2 regions of the Bradyrhizobium sp. SZCCHNR1098 genome follow, and region 1 is predicted to be linked to the other one. Evidence: predicted binding sites of a transcription regulator. Region 1 holds the regulator's gene; the other holds the start of a gene.
What was found. The regulator PhoB, encoded in region 1, activates phosphate uptake and scavenging genes when phosphate is short. The targets are predictions, from matches to a motif close to TGTCATNNANCTGTCAT.
Positions count from the first base shown of each region.

Region 2: QX135_RS20150 (esterase-like activity of phytase family protein) is a predicted target of PhoB. The motif match lies at 2,076-2,092, and genes of this name have one in related genera.

Region 1 covers NZ_JAUEXY010000011.1:197,692-205,349, reverse strand. Annotated here, with positions in the region: gene pstC (phosphate ABC transporter permease subunit PstC) at 1-18, shown strand, start outside; gene pstA (phosphate ABC transporter permease PstA) at 22-903, shown strand; gene pstB (phosphate ABC transporter ATP-binding protein PstB) at 900-1,721, shown strand; gene phoU (phosphate signaling complex protein PhoU) at 1,752-2,468, shown strand; gene phoB (phosphate regulon transcriptional regulator PhoB) at 2,485-3,192, shown strand; gene QX135_RS23350 (trypsin-like serine protease) at 3,338-4,654, shown strand; gene QX135_RS23345 (HoxN/HupN/NixA family nickel/cobalt transporter) at 4,825-5,946, shown strand; gene QX135_RS23340 (HupU protein) at 5,962-6,978, shown strand; gene QX135_RS23335 (nickel-dependent hydrogenase large subunit) at 6,975-7,658, shown strand, end outside.
Region 2 covers NZ_JAUEXY010000009.1:160,855-168,512, forward strand. Annotated here, with positions in the region: gene QX135_RS20145 (methyl-accepting chemotaxis protein) at 1-576, shown strand, start outside; gene QX135_RS20150 (esterase-like activity of phytase family protein) at 649-2,004, opposite strand; gene QX135_RS20155 (DMT family transporter) at 2,127-3,071, opposite strand; gene QX135_RS20160 (DMT family transporter) at 3,202-4,131, opposite strand; gene mgtA (magnesium-translocating P-type ATPase) at 4,276-6,834, opposite strand; partial or broken gene QX135_RS20170 (FtsX-like permease family protein) at 6,963-7,102, shown strand; partial or broken gene QX135_RS20175 (ABC transporter ATP-binding protein) at 7,100-7,444, shown strand.

The DNA of each region.
Region 1 (7,658 bases):
GCCAAGGCGGGAAAATAAGCCATGTCCAGCGCTGATACGCTTACACTCGATGCGCCGGTCAATCCGATCTATGCGCGCCGGCGCCGCAGGGACATCGTGATCCGCGGCCTCTGCGTCGCCGCCGCGATGTTCGGCGTCACCTGGCTGGCGCTGATCCTGTTCACGCTGTTCTATAACGGACTCGCCGGCCTCAGCCTGCAGGTTTTTGCCGCCGACACGCCGCCGCCCGGCTCCAGCGAAGGCGGCCTGCGCAACGCCATCGTCGGCTCCTTGATCATGACGATCATCGGCGTCGGCATCGGCGCGCCGCTCGGCCTGTTCGCCGGCACCTATCTCGCCGAATACGGCCGCAACGACCGCCTGACCTCGGTGATCCGCTTCATCAACGACATCCTGCTGTCGGCGCCCTCGATCATCATCGGCCTGTTCATCTACGGCGCGGTGGTGGTGCCGATGGGCGGCTTCTCCGCGCTTGCGGGCTCGCTGGCGCTGGCGGTCATCGTCATACCCGTGGTGCTGCGCACCACCGAGGACATGCTGCTGCTGGTGCCCAACCCGCTGCGCGAGGCGGCCTCGGCGCTCGGCCTGCCGCGCTCGCTGGTGATCCGCCGCATCGCCTATCGGGCGGCGCGGTCGGGCCTCATCACCGGCGTGCTGCTTGCCACCGCCCGCGTCGCCGGCGAGACCGCGCCTCTGCTATTCACCGCGCTGTCGAACCAGTTCTGGAGCCTCAACCTTTCCAAGACGATGGCGAACCTGCCCGTCACCATCAACAATTTCGTCCAGAGCCCTTATGCCTACTGGAAACAACTGGCCTGGAGCGGAGCCCTTCTCATCACTCTGGCCGTGCTCGCCCTGAACATCGGTGCACGCATTCTCGGCGCCGAGAGGAACACCAAATGACCGAACTGTCCGTCTCCGTCAGTCAGCCCAATCACGCTCTTCACGGCAAGGCGCTTCCGGATGCGCCGGCCAAGGTGACTGCGCGCAACCTCAACTTCTACTACGGCGACCATCACGCGCTGAAGAACATCAACCTGTCGCTGGGCACCAACCGCGTCACCGCGTTCATCGGCCCGTCCGGCTGCGGCAAGTCCACGCTGCTGCGCGTCTTCAACCGGATGTACGATCTCTATCCGGGCCAGCGGGCGACCGGGCAGCTGATGCTCGACAACACCAACATCCTCGATCCCAAGCTCGATCTGAATCTGCTGCGCGCCCGGGTCGGCATGGTGTTCCAGAAGCCGACGCCGTTCCCGATGACGATCTACGAGAACATCGCCTTCGGCATCCGCCTCTATGAGAAGATATCGAAGTCGGAGATGGACGACCGGGTCGAGAAGGCGCTGCGCGGCGGCGCGCTGTGGAACGAGGTCAAGGACAAGCTCAACGCCTCGGGCCTGTCGCTGTCAGGCGGCCAGCAGCAGCGCCTGTGCATCGCGCGCACGGTCGCGGTCCGTCCCGAGGTGATCCTGTTCGACGAGCCGTGCTCGGCGCTCGATCCGATCTCGACCGCCAAGGTCGAGGAGCTGATCCAGGAACTCGCCGAAAACTATACGATCGCCATCGTGACGCATAACATGCAGCAGGCGGCGCGCGTCTCCGACAAGACCGCCTTCATGTATCTCGGCGAACTGATCGAGTTCGACGACACCAGCAAGATCTTCACCTCGCCGAGCGATCGGCGGACCCAGGATTACATCACCGGCCGGTTCGGCTGACGCCGACGACATTGTCTTCAGGAGATCATCATGGCCAGTGAACATACCGCCAAGGCGTTCGACAGCGATCTGCAGGACCTCACCCGTCTGGTATCGGAGATGGGCGGCCTCGCGGAGCGGCTGATCGTCGATTCCGTCGATGCGCTGGTGCGGCGCGACATCGCGCTCGGCCAGAAGGTGGTCGCCACCGACGCCGAGGTCGACAAGCTGCAGCGCATCATCGAGGAGCGCGCCGTGCTCACGATCGCCCGTCGCCAGCCGATGGCGGTCGACCTGCGCGAGATCGTCGGCGCGATGCGCGTGGCGACCGATCTGGAGCGCATCGGCGACCTCGCCAAGAACATCGGCAAGCGCGTCGCGGCGCTGGAGAGCGACTTCCATCCGCTGAAGCTGATCCGCGGCCTCGAGCACATGACCGATCTGGTGCAGTCGCAGGTCAAGACGGTGCTGGACGCCTATGCTGCGCATGACCTGCCGGCGGCGATGACGGTGTGGAAGGGCGACGAGGAAGTCGACGCCATCTGCACCTCGCTGTTCCGCGAGCTCCTGACCTACATGATGGAGGATCCGCGCAACATCTCGTTCTGCATCCACCTGATGTTCTGCGCCAAGAACATCGAGCGCATCGGCGATCACGCGACCAACATCGCCGAGACTGTATTCTATATGATCGAAGGCCAGCAGATCATGGACAAGCGCCCGAAGGGCGACATGACGAGCTTCGCGACGACGATTCCCGGTAACTAAGAGAGACGGTTCAGACATGGGCGCCCGAATTCTGGTGGTGGAGGACGAGGAGGCGCTGACGACGCTGCTGCGCTACAACCTCGAGGCCGAAGGCTACGAGGTCGAGACCGTGGCGCGCGGCGACGAGGCCGACACGCGGCTGAAGGAGCGCGTTCCGGATCTCGTCGTGCTCGACTGGATGCTGCCGGGCCTCTCCGGCATCGAGCTGTGCCGCCGCCTGCGCGCGCGGACCGAGACCCGGCAACTGCCGATCATCATGCTGACGGCGCGCGGCGAGGAGAGCGAGCGCGTGCGCGGACTCGCCACTGGCGCCGACGACTACATCGTCAAGCCGTTCTCGGTGCCGGAGCTCCTGGCGCGCGTGAAAGGCCTGCTGCGGCGGGCGAGCCCGGAGCGGCTGGCAACCGTGCTGTCCTATGGCGACATCGAGCTCGACCGCGAGAAACGCCGCGTGGCGCGCTCGGGGCGGCCGATCGATCTCGGCCCGACCGAATACCGCCTGCTCGAATTCTTCCTCGAGCACCCCGGCCGCGTGTTCAGCCGCGAACAGCTGCTCGACAGCGTCTGGGGCCGCGACATCTACATCGACGAGCGCACCGTCGACGTCCATATCGGCCGCCTGCGCAAGCTGCTCAATCCCGGTCGCGAGCAGGACCCGATCCGCACCGTGCGCGGCGCCGGTTATGCGCTCGATGATCGCTTCGCCAAGAGCGAGCAGGTGTAAGGGCGATGGGCGTGAGGATGAAGAAGGTGTGAGGCGCGAGCGGGCCCGATTGAGGAGATCGCGGTCCGCTTTCCGCCACGCCGCCGCCGTCTTGATCGTGTCTGCTTCGTGGCCCGTCACGATGTTTCGGTCCCAGCGGACGCCCTTGATCAAGACCATCATCATATCTCTTGTCATGCTGCTCGGCAGCTTGGCGGGCGCCCCGGCCGCCGAGCTCGAAGACGCGGTCGCGGCGGCAGGCAACGGGCAGCATGCGGCGGCGATGCGACGGCTGCTGCCGCTGGCCGCCAAGGGCGATGCGCGGGCGCAGTTCGACGTCGGCTTCATGCACGCCTTCGGCTGGGGCGTGCCGCGTAATCCGAGCGAGGCGCTGGCCTGGTACCGCAAGGCCGCCGATCAGGGGCTCGCCGTCGCGCAACACTATCTCGGCATCGCCTACGTCAACGGCGAGGGTGTTGCCTCCAACTACGGCGAAGCCAGTCGCTGGTTCAGCCGCGCGGCGGCGCAGGGCTTCGCCCAGTCGCAATACATGCTCGGCCTGATGCTGCTCGACGGCCGTGGCGCAAAGCAGGACGTCGTGCAGGGCTATGCCTGGCTGGTGATGGCGGGCCGTAGCGGCGTGCGATCGGCCGGCCGCGACGTGCAGCGGGTCAGGTTGACCGAGCCGCAGCGCGTCCAGGCCCAGAGCGCCATTGCGTCCTGGCAGCCGAAACCGGAATCGGCGGATGCGGGCATTGCCACTCCGCGTCCGGAGCAACTGCTCGGGCTCGATCGCCACATCGGCGAGGTCGTCGATCCCACCTCCTGGCCGGCGTCGTCGATCGGCGTCGTCACCGTCGCGCAATACTCGAGCGGCGGCTGGTGCACCGGCACGCTGGTCGCGCCGCGCGTCGTGCTCACCGCCGCGCATTGCGTCTTCAACGGCGTGGCGCAGGTCAGCCCCGGCAACGTCCGCTTCCTGGCCGGCATGAACCGTGGCACGCCGGCGGCATCGTCGGTCGCCGACAAGCTGATCGTGGCGCCCGATTTCGTTCCGACCCGGCACGACAGATGGTCGCTCGACCGCTCGCCCGCCGATTGGGCGCTGATTGTGCTGAAGGACGCGCTGCCGTCGAAGCCGGTCGCGGTCAAGGCGCTGACCCGCGAGGAATTGCAGGCTGCGACGACGGCCGGCACCATCTCCGAGATCGGCTACGGCCAGGAGCGGCGCTATTCGCCGACCGGCCAGCGCAATTGCAGCGCCGGCATGACCGGGGATGCCCGGCTGCTGACAGTGCATTGCCTGGCCAATTTCGGCTATTCGGGCTCGCCGATCCTGGCCGAGGTCGGCGGGGAGCCGGCCGTGGTCGGCATCTTCTCGGCGTTCCACGAGGAGACCCGGCTGATGTTCGCCGCCCCCGCGAGCCGCTTCGAGGCGGTCGTGCGGCGCGAGATCGCGGCACAGAGTGCCTCGGCGCGGTGAGGGAAGGAGCGAGAGAGACGAGGTCCCGCCGCTGGTCATGATCTGTGCGTGACTGGATAGCGGGTTGCCAAGCGAGAGGGCGGTCCGGGAAGCGCCACCCAGGTTTTCCTGCAGCTTTCGCCTGCAGCGGGGCCTTACCGAACTGGCCTGGCTCTTGCTATAGTCCGAGTATGACGATTGTTCCAATTGATCATCCTCGGGCCGCGCGGCTGCTGTGGTGGCGGTCGCAGCCCGGCCGCAACGTTGCGCTCGTCGGCGGGCTGGTCGCGGCCAACGCGCTCGCCTGGGCCTGGGCATTCGCGCTCTACGCCGACCGGCCCGCCATCGTCGGCACCGCGATGCTGGCTTGGCTGCTCGGACTGCGCCATGCGGTCGATGCGGATCACATCGCGGCGATCGACAACGTCGTGCGGAAGCTGGTGCAGGACGGTAACCCTCCGCGCGCCGCCGGCCTCTATTTTGCGCTCGGCCATTCCAGCGTCGTCGTCATCGCCACCATCGTCGTGAGCCTCATCGCCGGCGCCGACCTCCTGGATGAAGAGAGTGCGATCAGGGCGATCGGCGGCGTCATCGGCACGTCGGTGTCGGCCGGCTTCCTGCTGCTTATCGCGTTGGCGAACCTCATTCTGTTCGTGAACCTCTGGCGCCGCGCCGCACAGCCGCAGTCCGAGATGGAAACAGCCGGAAACAGCGGACGGGGCATCCTCATCCGCCTGCTGCGCCCCGTGCTCCGCCTGGTGGGACGCGCCTGGCACATGTATCCGCTCGGCTTCCTGTTCGGTCTCGGCTTCGACACCGCGAGCGAGATCGGGCTTCTCAGCCTGTCGGCGACCGAGGCTGCGCGCGGCGCGAGCCTCGTCCATGTGCTGGTATTCCCGGCGCTGTTCGCGGCTGCGATGGCCACCGTCGACACCGCCGACAGCATGCTGATGGTCGGCGCCTATCGCTGGGCGCTGACCGATCCCGCACGCAAGCTGCGCTATAACCTCGTGATCACCGGCGCATCCGTTGCGATCGCGCTGGTGATCGGCAGCTTCGAGGCGTTCACGCTGTTGGCGCCGCGGCTTGGCCTGACGGGGGGATGGGCTGACGTCGCCACCGCGCTGGGCGACGGTGTCGCCAATCTCGGAATCGTCGCGATCGGCCTGTTCGGACTGGTCTGGGCGGTCGCCATGCTGCTCGGTCGCAGTCAGCGCGGTTCCGAGGCGACGCCCGGCGAAGCGCTTGCCAGCGTTCGTGCGGGGGCGCTAAACCCGCCGGCGATACGAAGCGGAACGCATAAGACGGGCTAGGAGCGGGGCCTCATGATGGTCGGCTCGGAGGGAACGATCAGGATGCTGTGGCTGCAGGGCGCGAGCTGCGGCGGCTGCACCATGTCGATCCTGGAAAGCGGTGCGTCCGGCTGGTTCGACGAATTGCGCCAATCCGGCATCGATCTGGTATGGCATCCCTCCGTCAGCGAGCAGACAGGGGACGAGGTCGTGGAGCTGTTGGAGGCGATCCGCGACGGCCGCGAGCGGCTCGATCTGCTGGTGCTCGAAGGCTCGGTGGCGCGAGGCCCCGGTCTGACCGGCCGCTTCAACATGCTCGCCGGCACCAACCGCTCGATCTATCACTGGCTGCTCGATCTGGCGCCGCTGGCCGACTACGTCGTCGCCGTCGGCAGTTGCGCCGCCTATGGCGGCATTCCCGCGGCTGGCATCAATCCGACCGATGCGGTCGGACTGCAGTTCGAGGGCAGCGATATCGGCGGCGCGCTTGGCGCGGCCTTCCGCTCGAAACGCGGGCTGCCGGTGATCAACGTCGCAGGCTGTGCGCCGCATCCAGGCTGGATGATGGAGAGCCTGCTGGCGCTTACCTCGGGCGATCTGACGGCAGATGGTCTCGACGCGGTCGGCCGTCCGACCTTCATCGCCAACCACCTCGCTCATCACGGCTGCTCGCGCAACGAGTTCTACGAGTTCAAGGCGAGCGCGGAGACGATGTCGGAGCGCGGCTGCCTGATGGAGCATCTCGGCTGCCGCGCAACGCAGGCGGTCGGCGACTGCAATCAGCGCTCGTGGAACGGCGGCGGCTCCTGCACCAAGGGCGGTTATGCCTGCATCGCCTGCACCTCGCCGGGCTTCGAGAGCGCGCAGAACTATCTGGAGACGGCGAAGCTCGCCGGCATCCCCGTCGGCCTTCCCACCGACATGCCGAAAGCCTGGTTCGTCGCGCTCGCAGCGCTGTCGAAATCGGCCACGCCGCGCCGCGTCCGACTCAATGCGACGGCCGATCATGTCGTGGTGCCGCCGGGCCGTTCCGGCGACAAGCGCCGTCCATGACGCGGATCACGGTCGGACCGTTCAATCGTGTCGAAGGCGATCTCGAGGTCAGGCTCGATATCGAGAGCGGCCGCGTCGCGCGGGCGGAGGTGACGGCGCCGCTCTATCGCGGCTTCGAGCAGATCCTTGAGGGCCGGCCGCCGCTCGACGCCCTGGTGATCGCGCCGCGCATCTGCGGCATCTGCTCCGTGTCGCAATCGATCGCGGCCGCCGCGGCGTTGCGCCAGGCCATGGGCATTGCGGCAGCACCAAACGGCATCCTCGCGAGCAACATCGCGCACGCGGCCGAGAACGCGGCGGATCATCTGACGCATTTCTACATCTTCTTCATGCCGGACTTCGCCCGCGATGCTTATGCCTCGCACGCTTGGCATTCGGCCGCGGCCGAACGTTTCGCGGCGACGAAGGGCAGCGCTGCCCGCGATGCGCTGCCGGCGCGCGCGCGACTGCTCGAGATCATGGGCCTGATCGCCGGCAAATGGCCGCACAGTCTCGCCTTCCAGCCAGGCGGGACGACCCGCGCGATCGAGCTCGGCGAGCGCGTGCGGCTCAGCGCGATCGCGGCGTCGTTTCGCGGTTTCCTTGAGCGCGTCCTGTTCGCCGACAAGTTGGAGAACGTGCTCGCCTTGTCGACGCCGGACGAACTCGACCGTTGGCGCGAGGGCCGAGCCGGCGACTTC
Region 2 (7,658 bases), on a different contig from region 1:
AAAGCCGTGGGCGACGCGGAGCGCACCAATGCGACCGTTCAGGTGCTGTCGACCGGCGCCGAGAAGATCGGCGAGGTCGTCAAGCTGATCCATTCGATCGCGGCGCAGACCAACCTGCTGGCGCTGAACGCCACCATCGAAGCCGCGCGCGCCGGCGAGTCCGGCAAGGGCTTTGCCGTCGTCGCCTCGGAGGTGAAGGCGCTCGCCAACCAGACGGCGAAGGCGACCGAGGAGATTTCGGCACAGGTCGCGGCGATGCAGACCTCGACCCAGGATGCGGTCACCGCCATCAGCGGCATCACCCAGACCATCGCGCAGATGAGCGAGATCACCAATTCGATCTCGACCTCGATCGCGCAGCAGGGCGACGCGACGCGCGAGATCGCCCGCAACATCCAGTCCGTCGCTGCAGGCTCCAACGAGATCAGCGCCCATATCGGCGGCGTCACCAAGGCGGCGGAAGCGACCGGCATGGCTGCCTCCGAAGTGCTGTCGAGCGCGCGCGAGCTCGACAGCCAGTCGGGCCTGCTGCAGCAGGCCGTCGATGGCTTCATGGCGAAGGTGCGAACGGCCTGATCAGGCCGGGCGCGCCGTTGATCCGGGGCTCTCGGATCAACGGCGGCCGTCAAGTCGTAGGCGTGCCAGCCGTCACTTGGCTTTGAGGAAGTCGCCGACCTCCAGCAGCACGAACTCGTTGTCGTCGGCCTTGTTGGGATCCCGGCTGGACGAGAACGGCAGGTTGTTGTCGTTGCCGACGATGATGTGGGTGTCGTCGACGCGGTCGACATTCTCGATCGTGAAGAACGGGAAGGCGAGCACGCCGTCGTTGAGCGGCTTGCGCGCCTTTTTGTCCGGATCCTTGATCTTCATCAGGTCGATAGAGGCGATCTTGCGGAGCGGCTTGCCGACGTTGGCGTCGGAGAGTTCGATCTTGTAGACGCGCTTGAACTTGGCGAGATCGGGAAAGCAGTTGTCGCCGCGCGTGCCCTGCGGGCAGGCCTTGTCGCTGGTGCCCTCGCCATTGTCGCGCTCGATGATCAGACCCTGGGTCGGATCGATCATGTTGAAGTCGCCGATCGCGTTGCCGTTCTGCTCGAACACGTACTGCCAATACCGGCCGGTGAACCGCTCCGCCGCGACGTCGAATTCGAGGATGCGCGAGGCTTCCTTGCCGTCGACCTTCTCCCAATCCTTCTTCTCGGCGTCCCACAGCGGGCCTTCGAGCAGGCCGTAGATGAACTTGCCGTCGACCGAGGACGCGAAGCCTTCGTAGCCCTTCGAGCGCCGCAGGTTGACGTTCGCATAGGTCGCGCCTGGCGCGCCCGGCGATTGCACCGCCCAATGGTCGGGCGAGCGCACCGGCTTGCCGTCGGCGACCGTGTCGAACACGGCCAGCACCTTGCCGGTCCTGTCCGCCTTGATGACGTAGGGACCGAACTCGTCGCCGATCCAGAGATTGTCGCCGATGATCTGGAAGCCCTCGGTATCGAAATCAGCACCGGTCAAATAGCGCTTGGCGGTGTCCTCATGGACGATGCGGAAGGGAACCTTCCTGTCGGGATCATGCAGGAAGATCGTCTCGAGCCGCTCGACCTTGCCGCTGGTCCAGTCGATCTTGTGGTGGTTCAGATAGAGCATCGAGTCGGGCGAGTTGTAGCGCGAGCCCATGCCGTTGTCGGTGAGGACCCAGAACGTGCCGTCGGCCATCTTCTTGATGCCGGAGTGGCCCTGGAGAGGTTGTCCCTTGAACGGGAGCGACACCCCGGTCGGACGCTCATAGGACTTGCCCATCACGCTGCCGATCGCGTCGATGCGCTTGCCGGTGGTGTATTTGCCGGAGGTCTTGAGATCGTTCGGGGCATCGGCCGGCGCCTCGACGAAGGACTCGGCCGGCATCACGGCATGGCCGGAGAGCGTCGCCGGGAATTCGCCTTCGCCCTGGGCGAACGCTGTGCCGGCGCTCAGAACGAACGCGGCAACGGTGGTCAGCAGATATCGATGCATGGGAGGGCCTCCTGGGAGCTTGATCCACGCATCGTTCTGGACAGGAGGCCTGACGCGGCGCTGACATTTCGATGACAGCCGGATGATGCTCCCCGGTCTTCATGAGGCGTCTTGCCGCACGCTCACACCTTGAGCCGGTCACCCGTGCCGGGAGGCCGGATCGGGACCCGCGACGCGATGATCACGCCGGCAATGACCAGCGCGTAGCCCGCAAGGTGGAACAGCCTGAGCTCCTCGCCGAGGAGCAGGATCGCGAGCACCGAGCCGAACAATGGCACCAGATGGAGGAACGGCGCGGCGCGGTTCGGTCCGATCAGGCTGATGCCGCGATTGAAGAACAGGTAGGCCAGTGTCGACGCAAACACGACCACGTAGCCGAGCGTCAGGAGCGACAGCAGATCGGGCTTGAGCACGAAGCCCGACGCGTATTCCCAAGCCGCGAACGGCAGCAGCAGCGCGGCGCCGGCCGCCGTGCAGGCTGAGATCAGCGACAGCTGGTGCACCGCCGGCCGTCGCGTCATGGCGGCCGAGTAGAGCCCGAATACCATCAGCGCGCCCGCAAACATCAGGTCACCGCGGTTGAACTGGATGCCGGCGAGCGCACCGAGATCGCCGCGCAGCAGGATCACCAGCACGCCGATCAGCGACATCGCAATGCCGGCGAATTGGGCCATGGTCAGGCGCACACCGAACAAGGCCAGCGACCACAGCGCGACGAACAGCGGCGTCGAGGATTGGATCAGGAGACCGTTCAGCGCCTGGGTATATTGCATCGCCCAATAGGACAGCGCGTTGTTGATGGCAAAGCCCGTCAGCGACAACAGCAGGATCAGCGGCCAATGCGCGCGCAATGTTCGCCAGTCGCGGGCGAGATGCGCGCGCGCGAAAGGCCACAGCATCAGGAACGTTCCGACCCAGCGGATGCAGGACAAGGTCAGCGGCGGGACATGACCGGCCACATAGCGCGCGAGCACGATGTTGCCGGCCCAGAACAGCGAGGCCAGCGTGAGCAGCAGATAGGGCTGGTTGTTCAGCCAGGAGAGCGGATGACGGTGTGGGGCAGGCAAAGGCAGCCAAGCGTGCTTGGAGAGACGAGGCAATCTGGGCTGAATCGTATCCCCTCGCAAGCCGGCGCAGCGGATTGGTGCCATGCATCGGACAGCAAAGGGCCGCGGGGGCGCGCGCAGGACGTGGATATCAGGTCGCCTGCTTGCGCGACGCCACGAACACGCCGGCCAGCACCAGGACGAAGCCGATCACGTGAAAGATCTGCGGCTGCTCGCCGAGGAACACGAAGGCCATGATCGAGCCGAACACCGGGACCACGTGAAAGAACGGCGCGGCGCGATTGGCGCCGATCAGGAGCACGCCGCGATTGAAGCAGAGATAGGCGATCGTCGAAGGAAAGATCGCGACGTAGAGCAGCGACAACAGGTTCTGCGCGTCGAGCGCCATGACCGGTCGCGCGTTGAGTTCCCAGATCAGCAGCGGAATGAGGCTGGCTGCGCCGCAACCGAAGGTGAAGGCGACCATCGACAGGCCGTGGATCTGCGGCCGCTTGATCGTCAGCACCGAGTAGAAGCCGAACACCGCCATCGCGAGGAGGAAGATCAGATCCCCTCTGTTGAAGCTGATGTCGGCCAGCGCGGTGGGGTGACCGCGCGTCAGGATGAGCAGCACGCCCACGAGCGACAGCACGATGCCGATGGCCTGCGCCAGGGTCAGGTGCACGCGCAACAGCAGCATCGACCAAATTGCCACGATCAGCGGACCAGCCGACTGCAGCAGCAGGGTGTTGAGTGCCTGCGTATATTCGAGCGACCAGTATTGCAGCGTGTTGAAGGCGCCGATGCCCGTCACGGACAACGCGATCATGATGCCGAGCCGCGACCGGATCGCGGGCCAGTCCTGGCGCAGCTGTTTCCAGGCGAGCGGCAGGATCAGCAGGAAGGCGAGCGACCAGCGCAGGAACGACAACGTCACCGGCGGGATGTGGCCGGCGGCGAGCCGCCCGACGATCGAGTTGCCGGCCCAGCACAGCGCCGTGATGCTGAGCAGCACATAGGGCTGGTTGGCGATCCAGGCGCGCGCGGGCGCGGCGGACGCGGTGGGATCGGCGGCGGACATGCGGCGGTGTTGGCCCCGTTCGATGCGCCGCGGCGCGCGGCCGGGATGTCCGGCCGCCGTTCCTCCCGGCGCTTTCGACAGACACCAATTGCAGCTGCCTATCAAGAGGGCAGATGCATCGCGACCATGCAGCGATGGTCGTCGTCAAGATCGCGCACGAGCGTGTCCCCGGTGCGGTCTCCGCGGTCCGGATCGCACCGCGAGCGATTTGAGGCCCTCCGCACTGACCAGATAGGCGACGACGAGGGCGGCGATGGCAGCCACGACGGTGAGGGGTGGTGCAACGAAGCCGAACCATGCGCCGGCCGGTGTGAAGGGCACGACCAGTGCGACGGCGAGCGCAGTGAGCGACGACGCCGTCAGCATCGGATCCGCCCGGTTGCTCCATGGCCGCCCATTGGTCCGGATGATGAAGATGACGAGAATCTGGGTTGCCATCGATTCGAGGAACCATGCAGTGCGGAACTCATCGGGCGTCGCATGGAACAAGTACAGCAGCGCGCCGAAGGTGAGAAAGTCGAACAGGGACGACAGGGGCCCCATGATCGCGGCAAAGCGCATGAGCCGCTTCATGTCCCAGCGCTGCGGCCGCGCGGTCGCCTGCCGGCTCACGCGGTCGAACGGAATGCCGAGCTCGGAGAGATCGTAGAGCAGATTGTTGAGCAGGATCTGCGTCGGCAGCATCGGCAGGAACGGCAGCACCATCGATGCGGCGGCCATCGACAGCATGTTGCCGACATTCGAGCTCGCACCCATTCGGACATACTTCAGGATGTTGGCGAAGGTGCGTCGGCCTTCTTCGACGCCGTTGGCGACGACGTCGAGATCAGAGGCGAGCAGGATGATGTCGGCGGCCGATTGGGCGACGCCGGTGGCGCCTTCGACGGACAGGCCGATGTCGGCGGCCTTCAGCGCCGGCGCATCGTTGATGCCGTCCCCGAGGAAGCCAACGATCTCGCCGGAGGCCTGCAGCGCCTTGACGATGCGCGATTTCTGATCGGGCGCGAGACGGCCGAACGCATCGGCCGAGTGCACCTGCACCGCGAGCGCGTCGTCGCTGAGCTCGGCGATGTCGCTGCCGGACAGCACGCGATCCGCCTTCAGCCCGACCAGGCCGGCCAGCCGCTTGACCACGACGGGATCGTCGCCGGAGAGGATCTTCAGCGCGATGCCGGCGCGGGCAAGCTGCGCGATCGCAGCCGCCGCGGTCGGCTTGGGCGGATCGGCGAACGCGCACAGCCCTTCGAAGATCAGTTCCTGCTCGTCGTCGGTTTCGATCTCGCGCGGCGCGCCGTTCCACGGCCGTGACGCGATCGCGACCGTGCGCAAGCCCTCGCGTGCGAGCGCGTGAACGCGCTCGTACATCTCGGTGCGGCCGTTGTCGTCGAGCGGCGCGAACGTGCCGCCATGCCGCTGCTGCATGCACAACTCGATCACCGCCTCAGGCGCGCCCTTCACGATCAGGATCCGATCCTGGCCGCGGATCGCCAGCACCGAGCCGAGCCGGCGCGAGAAGTCGAAGGTCTGCTGGCCGCCCAGGGACCATCCCTCGGCCGCATGATTGGCGCCTGCGACGAGCGCGCAATCGAGCGAGCCGCGATCACCGCCGAGCGCGGCCGCGATCGCGCCGAGCTCGGCAGCTCGCGGATGGTCGGTGCCGTCGGGCGCGACGCTGCGGGCGAGCGTGATCTCCGCGGATGTCAGTGTTCCCGTCTTGTCGGTGCACAGCACCGACATCGCGCCGAGATCATGAATCGCCGCAAGCCGCTTCACGATCACCTTGCGCTTGGCCATGCGCAGTGCGCCGCGCGACAGTGTCACCGTCGTGATCATCGGCAGCAGCTCGGGCGTCAATCCGACCGCGAGCGCGACCGAGAACAACAGCGAGTCGAGCACATCGCGTCCGAATACGACGCGAACCGTGAGCACGATCACGACCAGGGCCAGCGTAAGCCGCGCGATGACGAGGCCGAATTCATGCAGGTCGCGCTCGAACGGCGTGCGCGCCTGCCCCTCGGCGAGCGCCGCGGCGGCCGCGCCGAACATCGTGTTCGGTCCAGTGTTGACGACGATGGCGACGGCCTCGCCGGTCTGCGCCACCGAGCCGCGGAACAGCGCATTCGACGTGTCGTTCTCAACGGCCGGAATGCCGGCCTGTTTCGTCACGGGATAGGGCTCTCCCGTGAGCGCCGCCTCGCCGGCGGTGAACGCCTTGCTTTCGATGACCAGCGCATCGGCAGGAACGATGTCGCCCGCGCGTACGCGCAGGATGTCGCCGGGAACGACCGCCTCGACGTCGATCTGGCGATAGGCGCCATCCCGCTTGACCTCGGCCTTCAAGGCGACGGAGCGGCGGAGCTCCTCGGCCGCCTTGACGGCATGTCCCTCCTGAACCGTGTCGAGGCCGATCGACAGCGTCAGGATGAGAACGATGATGGCGCCGCCGATCACGTCTCCCGTCACCATCGAGATGATGCCCGCCACCAGCAGGATCAGCGACAGCGGCTCGAGTAGGCGGCGGAGCACGGCGCGCAATGGACCCACGACGTGCGAGGGCGCATCGGCGTTGTGGCCGTAGCGTTGCAGCCGCTGCTCGGCGTCGGCCGCGCCGAGACCGTTCAGGTCGCAGCCGAGCGTCGCGCCCGCCTGTGCGGGCGACAGGCGCCAAAATTGGTGCGGGCCGGAGGTCGTCTCAGTGCTCACGCGGGCCTGTCCAGGTTGGTGGATGAATGGTCGTGGTCATCATGGCTGATTTGCATGAAGCTCTCCGGGCGGCGGTTGACCTAGCGCAACATCCCGCTGCCGTGATGGCCTCGGTTGCCGCAATGCGCCGCATCGCCGCCGTGCTGATCGTCTCGGTGATCCAGCGCTCCAAGGAGATCGGGATCCTGCGTGCGATGGGCACCTCGCGCGGACAGATTTTGCGCGTGCTTCTGCTGCAGGCGGACTGCCCGGCTTCGTCGGCTCGCTGGTCGATCGCGGCTTCCCCGGCCCCGAGATCGAGGCGCAGGCGTCGGAGCTGCTCGACCAGGTCGGGCTGGCGAAATTCGCCGACCATCTCGCGAGCAACATGTCGGGCGGCCAGCAGCAGCGCGTCGCGGTGGCGCGGGCGCTGGCGATGAACCCCGATCTGGTGCTGGCGGACGAGCCGACCGGCAACCTCGACACCAAGTCGGCCGAGGCGGTCTTTGGCCTGATGCGCGAGGTCAATCGGGAGGTCGGCACGAGCTTCCTGCTCGTCACCCACAACCTTGATCTGGCCCGGCGCTGCGATCGCATCATCGAGGTTGTCGACGGCCGCATCCAGAGCTGAGAGCGCGCCGCTTCGATCGTAGATTCGCCGCCGTTCGGGTGCTCAATGGAACCGCCCGGGTCGATGCGCCGCCAGAAGCGTACGGCCGGGTCGCCCGATCCGCAGCCGGGGCGGCATGAAATTTTGGGGCTTATCAAAGGCTTGGTGGCGCTCTTGTGTGCTCCGAAGGCCCGTTCTCGCTTGCCTAGCCCGGCGGCTTCCTTTATCCGGTGGG